3 regions of the Micromonospora aridisoli genome follow, and region 2 is predicted to be linked to each of the others. Evidence: riboswitches for the same ligand, from Rfam matches in the RefSeq annotation. Region 2 holds a riboswitch; each other region holds the start of a gene.
The links. Region 2 has a riboswitch for cobalamin ahead of SM447_RS14285 (ribonucleoside-diphosphate reductase subunit alpha). Riboswitches for the same ligand answer to the same signal wherever they lie in the genome.

Region 1 (6,155 bases), on a different contig from region 2:
GATCAGCTGGGCGGTGATCTCGTCCAGGTCGAGGTGCTGGGTGTCCACCAGGCGGGCGTCCGGGCGGCAGTGTCCGAGCACTTCCGCGTCCAGATAGGTGCCCGCGTACAGGCAGACGTCGGCAGCGTTCAGTAGCCGCACGGCCCGTAGCGTGAGCAGGTCGGCGGCGCCGGGTCCGGCCCCGACGAAGTGGACGGTCATGACGCTCCCTTGGTGATGGACCATTGGCTGACCGCCCGCCCCGGCGACCAGCCGGTGAAACGGCCGAGCGGTTCGGCTCGCTCGACGTGCAGCCGTACCAGCTCGCCGCCGTGGCGGCGGTAACGCTCCAGCAGGACGGCCTCGGTCTCGGCCGTGACGCCGTGCACGACGAGCCGCCCGCCGGGACGCAACGCCGCCCAGCAGCCGTCCAGCACCCCCGGCGTCGTCGCGCCCCCACCCACGAACACCGCGTCGGGACGTCGCAGGTGCCGCAGTGCGTCGGGCGCCCTTGCCTGGACCACTTCGAGCGAGGGCACCCCGTGGCGCTGCGCGTTGGCACGAACCAGGGCGGCCCGATCGGCACGTGGCTCGATCGCGACCGCATGGGCTGTCGGCCACGCGCGCATCCACTCCACCCCGATCGACCCGCTGCCGGCACCGACATCCCACAGCAGTTGCCCGGGTGCGGACGACAGCCGCGCCAGCGCGCTGGCACGCAGGTCGCGCTTGGTGATCTGCCCGGTGTGCTCGAACGCCTCGTCCGGCAGCACTCCTCCGGTCGCCCACCCCGGCCCGGTCCCCCGGACCTGCACGGCCACGATGTTCAGCCTCGGCACACCGGCGACATTCCAGCTGCGCGCCACCGCCTCCACCCGCGACTCCGTCGGCGACCCCAGGTCCCCGAGCACGACCAGCCGCGAGTCACCCCAGCGGTGTTCCGCGAGCAACCCCGCGACGGCCGCGGGCGTCGACTCGTCACTGGACAGCACCAGCAGCCGGCGGCCTGCGGCGAGGGCCGGCACGAGCAGCCGGGTGTCCCGGCCCACCAGGCTGATCACCGTCGTGGTCTCGGCCGGCCAGCCCAGCCTCGCCCGTGCGAGAGCGACCGATGACACCGCCGGCACGACCGTCACCCGTTCGGCACCGAGGACATCCAGCAACGTCGTGCCGATGCCGGACAGAAGCGGGTCCCCCGAGGCCAGGGCGACGATCGGCGCGCGGCGGGCCGCCAACATGCCGGCGAGGCTCTCGCGGAGCGGGGTGGGCCAGACGACCCGGTCCTGCCCATTGACCGCAGGCATCGACTCGAGGTGCCGGCGGCCGCCCAGCAGGGTCGCCGCGCCGCGTACCAGTGCTCGGGCCGGTTCGGCCAGACCCACCCAACCGTCGGCTCCGAGCCCGACGACGGTGACGTGCGCGCTCATGGGGGTGAACCTTAACCCCGCGTGTTCCGGACCTGGACCCTTGCCTAGACCGACAGGACAGCGTCTAGGGTGGCTGGCGAAGGTTCGAGGTGCCCCACGGCCGACGGCTACGGGGAGAATCTGGGAAGCCGGTGAAAGTCCGGCACAGGGCCCGCTGCGGTGACCCCGGCACAGACCGGGGAAGTCCGAAGACCGGCCTCGATCCGAACCGCGACGCGACCGCGACGTGGACCGCCATGGCAGATCGAGCGGGAGCCCTACATGCCAGCGCAGTACCCTTTCTGTGCCGTCGTCGGCTCTGACGACATGACCCTCGCCCTCACCCTGGTCGCCATTGACCCGCTCATCGGCGGTGTCCTGGTCCGTGGGGAGAAGGGCACCGCCAAGACCACCACCGTCCGGGCACTGGCCCACGTGCTGCCAGCCGTCCGGGTCTTCGAGGGCGACCGTTTCTCCGTCGACCCGGACAATTCCGCAGAGCTGTCTCCCGACGGACCGTTCAAGCCGAGCGCACGAGTCGTCGAGCGCCCGGTTCGGCTCGTGGAGCTTCCGATCGGTGCCAGCGACGACCGGGTGACCGGCTCCCTTCAACTCGACGCCGCGCTGCGCGACGGTGTCGTCGCCTTCGAGCCGGGTCTGCTGGCTCGTGCCCACCGCGGCCTGCTCTACGTCGACGAGGTGAACCTGCTGCACGACCACCTGGTCGACCTGTTGCTGGACGCCGCCGCCACCGGGCGGGTAAGTGTCGAACGCGACGGCATCTCCGTCGAACACGCCTCCCGGTTCGTGCTGATCGGCACGATGAACCCCGAGGAGGGTGAGCTACGCCCGCAACTGCTGGACCGCTTCGGCCTGACCGTCGAGGTGGCCGCTCCGCGCGATCCGGCGCTGCGCGCGGAGGCCGTTCGCCGCCGGCTGGCCTTCGACGCCGACCCCGACACGTTCACCGCTGCCTGGGCGCCCGCGCAGGCACAGCTGCGCGCCCGTCTGGCCGAAGCGCAACGCTCGGTGGCTGCGGTGACGCTCGACACGGAAACGCTGACGGCGATCGGTGAGATCTGTGCCGCGTTCGACGTCGACGGGCTCCGCGCCGACCTGGTGACCGCCCGGACGGCCGCCGCACACGCCGCCTGGCAGGGACGTGACCAGGTGACCCGCGCGGATATCCGGGTGGCGGCCCGGCTTGCCCTGCCGCACCGGCGTCGACGCAACCCGTTCGACGAGCCGGGCCTGGACGAGGAACGCCTCGACCAGCTACTCGGCCGCGACGATCCCGGCCCCGAGGATGACGGCCCGGGTGACGGCCCCGGCGGGACGCGGCACGACGATCGGGCCGAACAGGCACCCGCGGACGGCACGTCAGAGTCCCTTTCGCGCTCCGCTGCCGAGCCCGGCCGGCAGGCGCCACCGGCGGATCCGGCGAGCGAGACGGTCGCCCCGGCTGGCCAGCCGGTACGCGCCCGGCTGCTCGTCGTGCACGGCACCGGGAAAGGCCAGTCCGGACGCCGCTCGCAAGCGCGTACCCCGCAGGGCCGCGTCGCCGGGGTAAAACGCGACCGGTCCACCACCGGTCGGCTTCACCTGCCCGCCACCATCGCCGCCGCCGCACCGCACCAGGTTTCCCGTGGTGGCCGCACCGCCGGACGTGGCCTCGTGCTGTCCACTGCCGACCTGCGTCGAGCCGAGACCGTCGGTCGGGAATCCAACCTCGTCCTGCTCTGTGTCGACGCGTCCGGCTCGATGGCGGCACGGCGCCGGATGGAGCAGGTCAAAGCAGCGGTCCTCGCGCTGCTGCTGGACGCCTACCGTCGTCGTGACAAGGTGGCCCTGGTGACGTTCCGCCAGCAGACCGCGGACGTCACGTTGCCGCCGACCGGCTCGGTCGACGTCGCCGCACGCCGTCTGGCCCAGCTGCCCGCCGGCGGACGAACCCCACTCGCCGAAGGCCTCGAGCAGTCGGCGGGGGTGCTGCGCCGGGAGACGCTGCGCGACCCGGTGCGCCGTGCCTTGCTCGTGGTGGTCACCGACGGGCGGGCCACGGCCGGGCCCGATGCGCTCGGGCGTGCCCATCGCAACGCCCGGCGCCTCGCCGCGTCCGGCGTGCAGAGCGTTGTCGTCGACTGCGAGACAGGCCGCTTCCGGCTCGGGTTGGCGGCTCAGCTCGCCGCCCACCTACGGGCCGAGTACGTGCCACTCGGCGAGGTGACGGCCGACGGTCTCACCGGTGTGGTGCACGCCGCGACCGCCCAGCGCGAGGCGGTGGCCTGATGCCGCAGGGAAAGCCGCTCGTCGTGCCCGAAGACGGGCTCAGCACGCGGCAGCGTCGCAACCGGCCGCTGCTCATGGTCCACACCGGAAACGGCAAGGGAAAGTCGACCGCCGCCTTCGGCCTGGCGATGCGGGCATGGAACCAGGGCTGGGATATCGGCGTCTTCCAGTTCGTCAAGTCCGCCAAGTGGCGCATCGGCGAGCAGACCGTGCTCGAACGCCTCGCCCGGCTGCACGAGGAGACCGGCGAAGGCGGCCCGGTCGAGTGGCACAAGATGGGCTCGGGCTGGTCATGGAGCCGCAAGAGCGGCACCGACGAAGACCACGCCGCCGCGGCAGCGGAGGGGTGGGCCGAAGTCAAGCGACGCATCCAGGCCGAGCGGCACCGCCTGTACGTGCTCGACGAGTTCACCTACCCGATGCAGTGGGGCTGGGTGGACGTCGACGATGTCGTCGAGACCCTGGCGAACCGCCCGGGAACCCAGCACGTGGTCGTCACAGGCCGCCACGCGGATCCACGCCTGCTGGAGGTCGCCGATCTGGTCACCGAGATGCAGCATGTGAAGCACCCGATGGACGTGGGCCAGAAGGGCCAGCGGGGCATCGAATGGTGACCCTGCCACGGGTCCTCGTGGCGGCACCGGCCTCCGGGCACGGCAAGACGACGGTCGCGACCGGGCTGATGGCCGCGCTCGCCGCCCGCGGGCACGTCGTCTCCGGCCACAAGGTGGGGCCGGACTACATCGACCCCGGTTACCACAGCCTCGCCACCGGCCGCCCCGGCCGCAATCTCGACCCCCATCTGGTCGGCCCTTCGCTCATCGTGCCCCTGCTGCTGCACGGTGCTCGGGATGCCGGCATCGCGGTCATCGAAGGCGTGATGGGTTTGTTCGACGGCCAGATCGGCGGCGACGGGTTCGCCTCGACCGCGCACGTCGCGACGCTGACCCAAACGCCGGTCGTCCTCGTCGTGGACGTCTCGCACGCCGCACGCAGCGTCGGCGCGGTCGTGCACGGCATGGCGACCTTCGAGCCCGGCGTCACGATCGCCGGCGTCGTACTCAACAAGGCCGGCTCCCCCCGCCATGCCGCCGAGGTCGCCCGGGCCGTGGATTCCATTGGCATCCCCGTCCTGGGCATCCTCCGGCGTGACCAGGGAGTCAGCGCCCCCTCACGGCACCTCGGGCTCGTTCCGGCCGCCGAACGCGACACGGCGGCCGATTCGCTCGGCCGGCTCGCTGAGCAGGTCGCGGCGCACGTGGACCTGAACGCCGTCCTGGAGATCTCGCGCACCGCACCGGGCATCGAGGCGGCACCCTGGGAACCCAGCCGGCAGGTCCGCCGCTCGTCCTGCACGGCTCCCGTGGTGGCGGTCGCGGCCGGCCGCGCGTTCACCTTCCGCTACACCGAGACCACCGAACTGCTCGAAGCGGCGGGATGCGCCATCGTCCCCTTCGATCCCGCGACTGACCCCCACCTACCCAGCGGCACTCGAGGGCTGTACCTGGGCGGTGGCTTCCCGGAGGTACACGCCGCAGCGCTGAGCGCGAACACGAGCCTGCGCGCCGAGCTGCGCCAAGCCGTGCTGGACGGCGTCCCGACCGTCGCCGAATGCGCCGGCCTGCTGTACCTGTGCCACACCGTCGACGGCCACCCCATGGTGGGGGCCCTCGACGCGGACGCCGCGATGACGCCGCGCCTCACCCTGGCCTACCGGCGGCCCGCCCTGGCCGACGACCAGCTCCTCGGGCCGGCCGGGACCGTCGCGACCGCGCACGAGTTCCACCGCACGGCCGTCGCCCCGGTGCACGGCGACCGCCCGGCCTGGACGGTCGACGCCAAGCCCGTCGGTTACGCCGGCCCCACCCTGAGCGCCTCCTACCTGCACGTGCACTGGGCCGGTCACCCTCACCTCGCCCAATCCTTCGCCGACGCCGTCGCGTCGCAATCCCGCCCCGCCCTGCGCGCCCCGGTGCCGCCCGAGCCGGCGTCAGTGGTGTGCCCGCCGCCAGCCGACACGGAGGCCGAGACCGGCAACGACCTGCTCGACCTCGCGGACGACAGGAGCCGGCTGCCTAGGCCGGATTGGCTTGACCAGTCACTGCGTGACGGTATCGCCGCCTGCACCAGCTACCCCGACACCACGGTGGCGCAGCGGGCAGTGGCACGGCGTCACCACCGCTGCCCCGATGACGTCCTCGTCACCGCCGGGGCCACCGAGGCGTTCTTCCTGGTCGCCCGAGCCCGGCCGTGGCAGCACCCGGTCGTCGTGCATCCGCAGCTCACCCCGCCGGACGTTGCCTTGCGCACCGCCGGCCGCACCGCGGTCCACGTCCTCTGCCGGTCCGGGAACGGCTTCGCCCTGGAACCGGATTCCGTCCCCGCGGACGCGGACCTCGTGGTCATCGGCAACCCCACCGACCCGACGGGTCGGTTGCACCCGGCTGCGACGATCCGTGCGCTGTGCCGGCCGGGACGGGT
Region 2 (6,155 bases):
CGCCTCGTAGGCATGATCATGACGCCCGTGACACCGTCGTCGTGCCGCTAACGCCCGCGGGTCTTCCGACGGGTGGTGAGCCAGTCCACGGCGAAGTCGACCAGCGCTCGCTGACGCATCAGCCGGCATTCGGCGCCGCCCACCTGCCCGGTCCGGGCGCTGCCGGTTCCGTCGAAAGCGTCACCGACCTGATCGAAGTCGCTCTCGTCGGTGTCGACGTCCTGCCACTGCGTCCAGGCTCGCCCGGCGGAAGTGCGGATGGCCGAACCTTCCCGCCTGCGTGGTGGGTCGGGCAGCCGGTACTCGGCCAGGTGCAGGGAGGTGTTGCTGCGGTGTCCGACGCCCAGCAGCAGGACGTCACCGTCCAACCGGTACACGGCGCCGACGGGGGAGTGCTCGCCCAGCATCTCGTCGAGTCGATGCCCGGCCACGACGGATTCGGCGGCCGGGCCGACGGCCGCGAACGACACCTGTGGGTGGTCGCTGCGGCATGCCCCCGGCCAGGTACGCACCGTCTCCGCGATCACACCCATCCACCGGCTCGGCGTGACCGCCGGATCGAACCCGGGCATGTGTTCACGGATCATCGGCCACCACGACTCCGGTACGGGCGGATGCCGCCAGCCGGCGGGATCGGTGTTGTCCGGGGTGTGGGTCGGCACCACCAGCGTGCCGTCGGGACCCAGCGCGTCGAGTAGTGCCTGGACCACTGCGACCGGGCCGCCGCAGACCCAGCCGAGTGCCTTGAGGGAGGAGTGCACCAGCAGCACCGACCCGCGTCGCACCCCGAGCGACACCAGGTCGTCGGCGAGTGCGGCGCGCGTGCGCGGCAGATCAGTCTCGATCAGTAGACCCTACTGTCGCGGGCCGACGGTTGTCTGTGCCGGGTGAAAGGGCATCGCCCGGATCCGGGGCCGGACGGTAGGGCCAGCTCGCATCGGCACCCCTAGACTGGGTACCGCGATCGGGCCGGCCGCGCGGTCCCGGGACGAGCCGGCTCGGTCGACGGACCGATGCGTCGTCGGGCAGCCATGCGGGGTCGGGTATGAAGGACGTTCGAGTCACCCATGTCGGAGGCCCGACGGCGCTCATCGAGGTGTCCGGTTGGCGCATTCTCACCGACCCGACCTTCGACCCGCCGGGCCGCCGGTACTCGTTCGGATGGGGCACCAGCTCGCGTAAGAGGACCGGGCCGGCGCTGCGACCGGACGAGATCGGGCCGGTGGACGCGATCCTGCTCAGCCACGACCATCATGCCGACAACCTCGACGACCGGGGACGGGACCTGCTGGCCGAGGCTCCGGTCGTGGTCACCACGCGGTCCGGGGCCCGTCGTCTCGGCGGCCGGGTCCGGGGGCTGCGGGCCTGGGACGAGATGGTGCTTGAGGACGGGGACCGCCCGCACCTCAGGGTCACCGCGACGCCGTGCCGGCACGGTCCGGCGCTGAGCCGCCCCGTCGTCGGTGAGGTGATCGGATTCGCGCTGGAGTGGGCCGGTCAGGAGCACGGCGTCCTCTGGATCACCGGTGACACCGTGCTCTACCCCGGGGTGCGTGAGGTGTCGCGCCGGATGACCGTCGACACGGTGCTGCTGCACCTGGGCGCGGTGCGGTTCCCGATCACCGGCGGGCTGCACTACAGCCTCACCGCGGCCGACGCCGTGGAACTCTGCCGGCTGGTCCGGCCGCGCACCATCATCCCGGTGCACTACGAGGGCTGGTCGCATTTCTCCCAGGGTCGGCAGGCGGTCGAGCGTGCCTTCGCCGCAGCCCCGGACGGGCTCGGCGAGCGGCTGCGCTGGCTGCCGTTGCCGACAGCGCCGGCCGACTGATCCCCGGCCCCGGTCAGCCGGCGTCCTGCCGGCCGCCGATCGGTCAAGCACGGGACGGGACGGGTCGCGTACCCCCTCGGGTGTGACGATCGTTGCACGAACACGCCGGCACACCATCTGGTGTCTTGCGTTGGTGGGCGACCCATATATGGTGTCACCCGTAGCTGGTTCGGGCGCCCATCCGGGGCGGCCGAGGCAACAGGGAACCCGGTGCGAGTCCGGGACTGCCCCGCAGCGGTAAGTGGGAACGACCGCCGTCACACAGCACTGGGCCCCGGCCTGGGAAGCGACGGCCAGTAGGAGCGCGAGCACGCCCACGAGTCCGAAGACCTGCCAGCACGCCGCCCGCACTCGCGGGCGGCGGCCGTAGGCCGCGCGGGACGGCCGACGCCCTCGACGGACCGCGCCCTGCGCGCGGATCCCGTGGCGTCCTCCCGTGCGTTCGAGGCCCTTGAGCAGACGGCGCGAGGAGAGAGACGTGACGGTCGTGCGGGAGATGCCGACGTCCGACCCAGGTGTGTCGGAGCAGCGGCGGCACGTGATGCAGGTCCGCAAGCGCGACGGCGCCACGGAACCGGTGGACGTCAACAAGATCGTCCGGGCGGTGGAGCGGTGGGTGGACGACCTCGACGAGGTCGATCCACTGCGGGTGGCGACGAAGACCATCAGCGGCCTGTACGACGGTGCCACCACCGCCGAACTGGACAAACTGTCCATCCAGACGGCCGCCGAGCTGATCGGTGAGGAGCCGCAGTACTCGAAACTGGCGGCGCGGCTGCTGGCCGCCTACGTGGACAAGGAGGTCCGCGGGCAGCAGGTGGCGAGCTTCAGCCAGTCGATCCGGTACGCGCACGGCCTGGGGCTGATCGGGGACGCGACCGCGGCGTTCGTGGCCCGCAACGCGCGCAAGCTCGACGACGCGGTGGACCCGGACGGTGACCTGCGCTTCGAGTACTTCGGACTGCGCACGGTCGCGGACCGGTACCTGCTGCGGCATCCGCAGACCCGCCTGGTGGTGGAGACGCCGCAGTACTGGCTGCTGCGGGTCGCCTGCGGACTGTCGCGGACGCCGGGTGAGGCGATCGGGTTCTACCGGCTGATGTCCAGCCTGGCGTACCTGCCGAGTTCACCGACGCTGTTCAACTCGGGCACCCGGCACACCCAGATGTCGTCGTGCTTCCTGGTCGACTCGCCGCGCGACGAACTCGACTCGATCTACGAGCGTTACCACCAGGTGGCGAAGCTGTCGAAGTTCTCCGGTGGCATCGGCATCTCGTGGTCGAGGGTCCGGGGTCGTGGTGCGTTGATCCGAGGCACCAACGGCAGGTCCAACGGCATCGTGCCGTTCCTCAAGACGCTCGACGCCGGGGTGGCCGCGGTCAACCAGGGCGGCCGTCGCAAGGGCGCCGCCTGCGTGTACCTGGAGCCGTGGCACCCGGACATCGAGGAGTTCCTGGAACTGCGGGACAACACCGGCGAGGAGTCCCGGCGTACCCACAACCTGAACCTGGCCAACTGGATTCCCGACGAGTTCATGCGGCGGGTCGAGGCGGACGAGGACTGGTCGTTGATCGACCCGTCCGACGCGCCCGAGCTGCCGGACCTGTTCGGCGAGGCGTTCGACGAGGCGTACCGGGCGGCGGAGAAGAAGGCCGTCCGGACGGTCAAGGCCCGCGACCTGTACGGGCGGATGATGCGCACGCTCGCGCAGACCGGCAACGGGTGGATGACGTTCAAGGACGCGGCGAACCGGCTGTCTAACCAGACCGGCGCGCCCGGCAACACGATCCACCTGTCGAACCTGTGCACCGAGATCCTCGAGGTCAACAGCGACACCGAGACCGCGGTGTGCAACCTGGGGTCGGTCAACCTGGGCGCGCACGTCACCGCCGACGGCGTCGACTGGGACCGGCTGCGCGAGACGGTACGCACCGCGGTGGTGTTCCTCGACCGGGTCATCGACATCAACTACTACCCGGCCGAACAGACGGCGGTGTCGAACCCGCGCTGGCGTCCGGTCGGGCTCGGGCTGATGGGCCTGCAGGACGCGTTGTTCACGCTGCGGCTGCCGTTCGACTCGGCGCGGGCGCGGGAACTGTCCACCCGGGTGCAGGAGGAGATCTTCCTGACCGCGCTGGAGACCTCCGCCGGGCTCGCCGAACGTTTCGGCCCGCATCCCGCGTACGCCGAAACCCGCGCCGCGAAGGGCGAGCTGCACCCGGACCTGTGGGGCGCGGAGGTGTCGCAGCCGCAACGGTGGGCCGCCCTGCGCGAGCGGATCGCCGCCCACGGCCTGCGCAACTCGCTGCTGGTGGCGATCGCGCCGACCGCCACGATCGCGTCGATCGCCGGCTGCTACGAGTGCATCGAGCCACAGGTGTCCAACCTGTTCAAGCGCGAGACGATGTCCGGTGAGTTCCTCCAGATCAACACCTACCTGGTGGGTGAGCTGAAGGCACGCGGACTGTGGACGGCACCGGTACGTGAGCAGATCAAGCGGGCCGAAGGGTCGGTGCAGGGCATCGCCGAGCTGCCCGCGGACGTGCGGGAGCTGTTCCGCACCGCGTGGGAGCTGCCACAGCGGGCGCTGATCGATCTAGCCGCCGCCCGTGCGCCCTTCATCGACCAGTCGCAGTCGCTGAATCTGTTCCTGAGCGCTCCGACCATCGGCAAGCTCTCCTCGATGTACCTGTACGCCTGGAAATCCGGGCTCAAGACCACCTACTACCTGCGGTCGCGTCCGGCGACCCGGATCCAGCAGGCCACCGTCGCCATCAAGCCGGTCGTCGCGGTGAGCGACGACGAGGCGTTGGCCTGCTCCCTGGAGAACCCCGAGAGCTGCGAGGCGTGCCAGTGACCACTGTTTCCGAAACCAGCACCAGCGCGGGGCAGCGGCACATGCTGCTCGACCCCGGCATGGATCTCACGCTGCGGCCGATGCGCTACCCGCAGTTCTTCGACCGGTTCAAGGACGCGATCAAGAACACCTGGACGGTCGAGGAGGTCGACCTGCACTCCGACCTCGCCGACCTGGCCAGGCTGTCCCCGGCGGAGCAGCATCTGGTGTCGCGGCTCGTCGCGTTCTTCGCCACCGGCGACACCATCGTCGCCAACAACCTCGTGCTCAACCTCTATCAGCACGTCAACTCCCCGGAGGGCCGGCTCTACCTGTCCCGGCAACTGTTCGAGGAGGCGGTGCACGTCCAGTTCTACCTGAACCTCCTCGACACCTACGTGCCGGACGAGCGGGAACGGTTCGCAGCGTTCGCGGCGGTGGAGAACATCCCGTCGATCGCCCGCAAGGCCGAGTTCTGCTTCAAGTGGATCGACTCCATCTTCGAGCTGCGGGAGTTGCGGACCCGTGAGGACCGGCGGGCGTTCCTGCTGAACCTGATCTGCTTCGCCGCCTGCATCGAGGGGCTGTTCTTCTACGGCGCCTTCGCCTACGTGTACTTCCTGCGTTCCCGGGGTCTGCTGCACGGCCTGGCCTCGGGCACCAACTGGGTGTTCCGGGACGAGTCGATGCACATGGCCTTCGCCTTCGACGTGGTCGACACCGTACGCGCCGAGGAGCCGGACCTGTTCGACGCCGAGCTGCGGCGGCAGGTCCGGGAGATGCTGGCCGAGGCCGTCGAGTGCGAGGTGCAGTTCGCCGCGGACCTGCTCGAACAGGGTGTGTCCGGGCTTTCCCTGGCCGACATGCGCGAATACCTCCAGCACGTCGCCGACCGCCGGTTGGCACAGTTGGAGATCGAACCGCTGTACGGGTCGAAGAACCCGTTCGCCTTCATGGAGTTGCAGGACGTGCAGGAGCTGTCCAACTTCTTCGAGCGTCGGGTGTCGGCGTACCAGGTCGGGGTCACCGGCACGGTCGCCTTCGACGACGACTTCTGACGAGCGCTAGACGGCTGCGCGGGTGGGCCGCCGCACCGACGCCGGGCGGGCCGTGCCCGTCCGGCGTCCGGCGGCGTGGTTCACACCCGGCCGGCGATCAGGTACTGCATCCGGTGCTCGTGGTTCGGGGCGACGCCGAAGCGTCGGTCCAGCTCGAAGATCGACGTCAGCGGTGTGGTCGTCACCCCGGTGAGACCCGCCCGTTCCAGCACGGCCACGGTCTGGTTGATGGAGGTCGCCGTGGCCAGCGGCAGCGCCGCCCGCACCTGGCTGTCGTAGTGGTCGGCGAAGCTCTCCGCGGCATCGTCGAGGCCGCCGGGGAACCAGGTGCTGTCGACCACCGCGACCGTGCCGCCGGGACGCAGCAGGCGGGCCCAGTTCGCCACCGCCGTCTCGGGGTCGCGCAGCGTCCACATCAGGTAACGGCTGA
Region 3 (6,155 bases), on a different contig from region 2:
CCGTGGTATTGGAAGTAGTCGTCGGAGTCGGCGATGTCGTGCTCGCGGGAGTCGATGTTCTTGGCCGCTACCGCGATGCGTCGGTAGCTGCTGCGCAGCTCGTCGCTGGCGGCGACCCCGTTCAGCCCCCGGCCGTAGGCGAAGCCGCCCCACGCGGTGTAGACCTCGGCGAGGTCGGCGTCGTCGCGCCAGGTGCCGGACTCCACCACCTGCAGGATCCCCGCGCCGTACGAGCCGGGCTTCGAGCCGAAGATCCGCGTCGTGGCGCGGCGCAGGTCGCCGTGCTCGGCCAGGTCCTGGCGGGTGTGGGCGCGCACGAAGTTGAGCTCGTCGGGCTCGTCGAGCTGCGCGACGAGCTGCACCGCGTCGTCGAGGATCTCGATGACGTGTGGGAAGGCGTCCCGGAAGAAGCCAGAGATGCGGACGGTCACGTCGATGCGGGGGCGACCCAGCTCGTTCAGGTCGATGACCTCCAGGCCGTTGACCCGCCGAGAGGCAGGATCCCACGTGGGCCGAACACCGAGCAGCGCGAGCACCTCGGCGATGTCGTCGCCGGAGGTACGCATGGCGGAGGTCCCCCATACCGACAGGCCGACGGAGCGAGGGTGCTCACCGGTGTCCGCCAGGTGCCGGGCGACGAGCGACTCCGCCATCGCCTGGCCGGTCTCCCAGGCCAGTCGGGAGGGCACCGCCCTCGGGTCGACGGTGTAGAAGTTTCGCCCGGTGGGCAGGACGTTCACCAGGCCGCGCAACGGGGACCCGGACGGGCCGGCCGGGACGAACCCGCCGTCCAGGGCGTGCAGCACGTTGCTCAGCTCGTCGGTCGTGGCCGCCAGGCGGGGAACTACCTGCTCGGCGGCGAACCGCAGGACGTTTCGCACTACCGGGTCCTGATGCACGGACTCGACGGCCGCGACGTCCCAGCCCGCCTTCTCCATCGCGCTCACGAGGGCTCGCGCCTGGGTCTCGACCGCGTCGACCTCGGCGAGTGGGGCGTCCTCGGTCAGGCCAAGCGCCGTGCGCAGCCCGGGCAGCGCCTTCTCCTGCCCGCCCCAGACCTGGGTCGCCCGCAGTACGGCCAGCACGAGGTTGACGCGGGCCTCGCCGACCGGTGCCTGGCCCAGGACGTGCAGCCCGTCGCGGATCTGCACGTCTTTGATTTCGCACAGCCAGCCGTCGACGTGCAGCAGGAAGTCGTCGAACTCCTCGTCGCCGGGGCGCTCCTCCAGACCCAGGTCACGATGCATCTGGGCGGACTGCATGAGGGTCCAGATCTGCTGGCGGACCGCCGGGAGTTTGGCCGGGTCCATTGCGGCGACGTTGGCGTGCTCGTCGAGCAGTTGCTCCAGCTTGGCGATGTCGCCGTACCCCTCGGCGCGTGCCATCGGCGGAACCAGGTGGTCGACGATCGTGGCGTGGGCGCGGCGCTTGGCCTGTGCTCCCTCGCCGGGGTCGTTGACCAGGAACGGGTAGATGAGTGGCATGCTGCCGATGGCCGCGTCGGTGGCGCAGGCGGCCGACAGCGCCGCGTTCTTGCCCGGTAGCCACTCCATCGAGCCGTGCTTGCCGAGGTGAACGACCGCATCGGCGCCGAAGCCGTTCTCGAGCCAGCGGTAGGCGGCCAGGTAATGGTGTGAGGGTGGCATGCCCGGGTCGTGGTAGATCGCGATCGGGTTCTCCCCGAAGCCACGCGGCGGCTGGATGAGGATCACCACGTTGCCCGCGCGCAGGGTCGCCAATACGATGTCGCCGGCGTCGTCGACGAACAGCGAGCCGGGCGGCGCACCCCAGGTCTCGGTCATCGCGTCGCGCAGCGCGGCGGGCAGGTCCGCGGTCCAGCGCAGGTACTCCTCGCGGCTGATGCGGACGTGGGACTCGCTCAGTTGAGCCTGGGTGAGCCACTCCTCGTCCTGACCACCGGCGGCGATGAGTGCGTGGATCAGCGCGTTGCCCGACGTGGTGTCTGCGTCCTCGCCCTCGACCGCCGGCAGCGGGTCCAGGCCCGGGATCTCGCCGGGCGCGCCGAGGTCGTAGCCGGCCGCACGCATGCGACGCAGCAGCCGGATCGCGGAGACGGGCGTATCCAGGCCGACGGCGTTGCCGATCCGGCTGTGCTTGGTCGGGTAGGCGGACAGCACGAGCGCGACCTTGCGCTCGGCGGGCGCCAGGTGCCGCAGCCGCGCGTGGTTCACCGCGATGTTGGCGACCCGGGCGCACCGCTCGGCGTCGGTCTCGTAGCGGGGCAGGCCGTCGTCATCGACCTCCTTGAACGAGAACGGTACGGTGATCAGCCGGCCGTCGAACTCGGGGATGGCGATCTGGGTGGCCGAGTCCAGCGGGGTGACGCCGTCGTCGGAGGCCTCCCACTCGGCCTTCGTCGAGGTCAACGCGAGTGCCTGCAGTACGGGGACGTCCAGTGCCCGGAGCCGCTCGACGTCCCACGACTCGTCGTCCCCGCCGGCGCCGGCCGTGGCGGGTCTGGAGCCCCCGGCCGCGAGCACGGTGACGACGATCGCGTCGAGGGTGGCGAGCTCGTCGAACAGGTCGTCGGGGGCCGCGCGCAGCGACGACACGAAGAGCGGGACGCCGGTGGCCTTGCCGGTGGCGTCGACCGCGTCGGCCAGGTCGTGGGCGAAGCCGCGGTTGCCGCTCACCTCATGGGCCCGGTAGTACACGATGCCGACGCGCGGCCGGTCGCCGGTGGCCTTGCGGGATACCCCCCACTCGGGCAGCACCGCCGGGGGATCGAAGCCCTCGCCGGTCAGCAGCACGGTGTCGGAGAGAAAGGCGTGCATCTGCCGCAGGTTCTCCGGGCCGCCCTCGGCGAGGTAACGGTGAGCTTCGGCGCACACCCCGATCGGAACCGTCGACAGCTCCATCAGGGCGGCGTTGGGCGTGCGTTCACCGCCGAGCACCACGCAGGGACGGCCGGACGCGTGGACCAGCGCGGTGAGGTCGCGAACGTCCTCGGGTGACCCGAGGACTCGCAGCACGACGAGATCCGCGTCGGCGACGAGCGCGTCGCGGCGCTCGTCGGTGGCCCGGGCGGGGTTCAACCAGGAGTAGCCCGCCCCGCTGGCACGTGCCGAGAGCAGGTCGGTGTCCGAAGTCGACATCAGAGCGATACGGGTCATGCTTCTCCTTCGATGGGCGCAGGCATGCTCGGGATGCGCAGGTCGTCGACGGGCCGGCCGGCGCCCAGGTGCTCGCGGACCAGCCGCTCGGCGCTGTCGGTGCGCACCGGGCCGTACCAGGTGCCGTCGGGATGCACCACGGCCACCGGCCCGTGGTTGCACGGGAACAGGCAACCGGTCTGTGCCATCAGGACGTCGGTGTCGGTGAGGCCCGTCACCACGAGGCAGCGGAGGATCTCGCGGTACGTCTCGTCCGCGCCGCGGGCGCTGCACCGCGGGCCGCGACAGACCAACAGGTGATGCCGGTACCGCGGCGGCCGCTCCCACGCCGGTGACGAGAGGGACGCCTCGCCGCCGGTGATGGTGCGACCGACGAATTCGATCACCGGCGGGTCGACCTGCTGTCGGTGCCAGTGGCCGGCAACCCGACCGATCCAGGATCGCGCATCCGCACGCTCCTCCGTGCTCACCGGCTCCAACCGGATGGCACGGACGCCGTCGGCGTGCAGCCGATCGAGCAGGTGGGTCAGCGTCGGGTCACCGCCTTGCAGGAACGCCAGCTGGGCGCCGGCGGCTTGCGCACGCCGGTGCAACTGGTCGGTGCGGGCGGCGTCCTGCAGCAGCGTCGCGACATGGACGAGCACGCTCACGGCTGCCGCTGCCCCATCGCCAGGTCCATGAGGTTGTACCGCTCGACGGCGGACGGAGGTACCCGCACGTGTTCCCCTTACGAGGTCGGGGGCTGTTTCGCGAAGCCCGGTCAGACCAGACGGCGAGTGCCGTGAGGGCCAGCAGGTCTTCGGACTCGGGATCGTCCGGACGGAGCGCCTTCCCAGACCGGTCGGTCCAGTGGCGTCGTGCTCCGCCCGTCACCCACACCGCTGCGCGTCAGTCCCGGATTCGCACCGGGTTCCCTGGCTCATCGCTGAGTTCGACTGGCGAGAGGACCGTAGCAGCCCGGCCGTCAGGCAGGAAACAGCCGGATCCTGGCACCATGACGCCATGACTCCACGCACCCGACGCGACCTGTGTCCGGGCCTGCTGCGGCCGTGGATCGCCGAGGACGGCGCACTGATCCGCGTACGGTTGCCGGGGGGAATCCTTCCCACCGGCGCGCTCGTGGCCCTGACGGACGTGGCCGAGCAGCACGGCGACGGTGCGATACGCCTGACCAGCCGCGCCAACCTCCAGCTGCGGGGCTTTGACCACGACGGCGGGTTTCTGCCCGACCCGGTCGTCGATGCGGTGATGTCCACGGATTTGATCCCGTCGCCGTCCCACGAGCGGGTGCGCAACATCATGGTCTCTCCGCTGACCGGACGGGTCGGTGGACGGGTCGACCTGCGGCCGGTCGTACGCCAGCTCGATGAACTGGTGTGCGCCGAGGCCGGTCTCGTCGAACTGCCCGGCCGGTTCCTGTTCGTCCTCGACGACGGGCGCGGTGATGTGGCCGGCCGGGACCTCGACCTCGGTCTGGTCGCCGTCGACGCTGACCATGCCCAGATCCGTGCCGGCCGCTCGGACTGGGGCGAAGTGGTGGCCCTCGACCGTGCCGCGCCGGCCCTGACGAGGCTCGCCGCTCGTTTCGTCGAGGCCGCCGGAACGCAGCCGGGGTCCCCGTGGCATGTTGACGAGCTGCCCGCAGGCGGTGAAACCCTGCTGGGCAACCGCGTCGCGGCCCTCCCCGGCACCCGGGTGGCCACCGGCCCGCCGACCCTTGGCATGATCACCCAGGACGACGGGCGCCACGCGCTGCACCTCGCCGTGCCCGGCAGCGGCCTGGACCGGCGCCTGGTAAACGAGATCGTCGCCTGGGGCACCCCGCACGTCGTCGTCACGCCGTGGCGCACCCTGATCGTGCCCGACCTGGAGAACGCATGACCCTCGCCCCGCCCACACGCCGCTACGACTACGTGACCGACGGCGCGCAGATCTACGTCGATTCGTTCGCGACCATCCGCGCCGAGGCCGACCTGTCGGGCATCCCGGTCGACGCGGAGAAAGTCGCGGTCCGGATGATTCACGCGTGCGGGCAGACCGACCTGGCTCGCGACCTGGTCATCCACCCGGCGCTGGTCGCCGCGGCCCGCTCGGCGCTGCAGTCGGGCGCCCCGATCCTCACCGATGCGCAGATGGTCGCATCGGGCGTGACCCGGGCCAGGTTGCCGCGCGACAACGAGGTCCGCTGCCTGCTGCGTGACGCCCGCGTCCCCGGCATCGCCCGCGCCTGGTCGACCACGCGCTCGGCCGCCGCCGTCTCGCTGTGGGCTGAACACCTCGATGGCGCCGTCGTCGCGTTCGGCAACGCGCCGACCGCGCTGTTCCACCTGCTGGAGATGCTGCACGACGGCGCACCGCGGCCGGCTGCGGTCATCGGCACTCCGGTCGGCTTCGTCGGGGCCGCCGAGGCCAAGCAGGCGCTGATCGACCTTGCCTGCGACGACCCGGACCTCGACGTGCCGTACCTCGTCGTCACCGGCCGCCGCGGCGGCTCGGCGATGGCCGCCTCGGCCCTCAACGCCCTCGCACAGGAGCAGGAATGAGCGGCGTCCTGTACGGCGTCGGCGTCGGCCCCGGCGATCCCGAGCTGATCACGCTCAAGGCCGCCCGGATCATCGGCTCGGCGGACGTGGTGGCCTACCACCAAGGCGTCGGCAAGAGTTCGAACGCCCGGCGGATCGCGGCTGGCCTGCTGCCGGACGGCGTGGTCGAGGAGGCCCTCGTCTACCCGGTCACGACGCAGGCGACCGATCACCTGGGCGGGTATGCCGGCGCGATGGCCGACTTCTACCTCGAGTGCGCCGAGCGCCTGCGTCGCCACCTGACCGCGGGCCGCGACGTCGTCGTGCTGTCCGAGGGTGACCCGATGCTCTACGGATCGTTCATGTACCTGCACGACCGCCTGAGCGACGAATTCCAGACGCACGTCGTCGCCGGTGTCCCGGCGTTCGCGGCCGCCACCGCCACCACCGCGCTCCCCCTGGTACGCCAGACCGACGTGCTCACGGTGCTGTCAGGCAC

Region 1: another riboswitch for cobalamin. It lies ahead of SM447_RS20610 (VWA domain-containing protein); the one in region 2 lies ahead of SM447_RS14285 (ribonucleoside-diphosphate reductase subunit alpha).
Region 3: another riboswitch for cobalamin. It lies ahead of SM447_RS20580 ((2Fe-2S) ferredoxin domain-containing protein); the one in region 2 lies ahead of SM447_RS14285 (ribonucleoside-diphosphate reductase subunit alpha).

Annotation. Positions count from the first base shown of each region.
Region 1 covers NZ_JAXCFK010000009.1:286,698-292,852, forward strand. The annotation lists gene cobM (precorrin-4 C(11)-methyltransferase) at 1-201, opposite strand, end outside; gene cbiE (precorrin-6y C5,15-methyltransferase (decarboxylating) subunit CbiE) at 198-1,406, opposite strand; cobalamin riboswitch at 1,477-1,621, shown strand; gene SM447_RS20610 (VWA domain-containing protein) at 1,668-3,674, shown strand; gene cobO (cob(I)yrinic acid a,c-diamide adenosyltransferase) at 3,674-4,288, shown strand; partial or broken gene SM447_RS20620 (cobyrinate a,c-diamide synthase) at 4,282-5,610, shown strand; gene cobC (Rv2231c family pyridoxal phosphate-dependent protein CobC) at 5,671-6,155, shown strand, end outside.
Region 2 covers NZ_JAXCFK010000005.1:500,574-506,728, reverse strand. The annotation lists gene SM447_RS14300 (winged helix DNA-binding domain-containing protein) at 1-10, shown strand, start outside; gene SM447_RS14295 (AAC(3) family N-acetyltransferase) at 48-797, opposite strand; gene SM447_RS14290 (MBL fold metallo-hydrolase) at 1,046-1,831, shown strand; cobalamin riboswitch at 1,980-2,183, shown strand; gene SM447_RS14285 (ribonucleoside-diphosphate reductase subunit alpha) at 2,328-4,688, shown strand; gene SM447_RS14280 (ribonucleotide-diphosphate reductase subunit beta) at 4,730-5,725, shown strand; gene SM447_RS14275 (class I SAM-dependent methyltransferase) at 5,806-6,155, opposite strand, start outside.
Region 3 covers NZ_JAXCFK010000009.1:278,967-285,121, forward strand. The annotation lists gene cobN (cobaltochelatase subunit CobN) at 1-3,134, opposite strand, end outside; gene SM447_RS20580 ((2Fe-2S) ferredoxin domain-containing protein) at 3,131-3,784, opposite strand; cobalamin riboswitch at 3,908-4,089, opposite strand; gene SM447_RS20585 (sulfite reductase subunit beta) at 4,137-5,015, shown strand; gene SM447_RS20590 (precorrin-8X methylmutase) at 5,048-5,677, shown strand; gene SM447_RS20595 (precorrin-2 C(20)-methyltransferase) at 5,674-6,155, shown strand, end outside.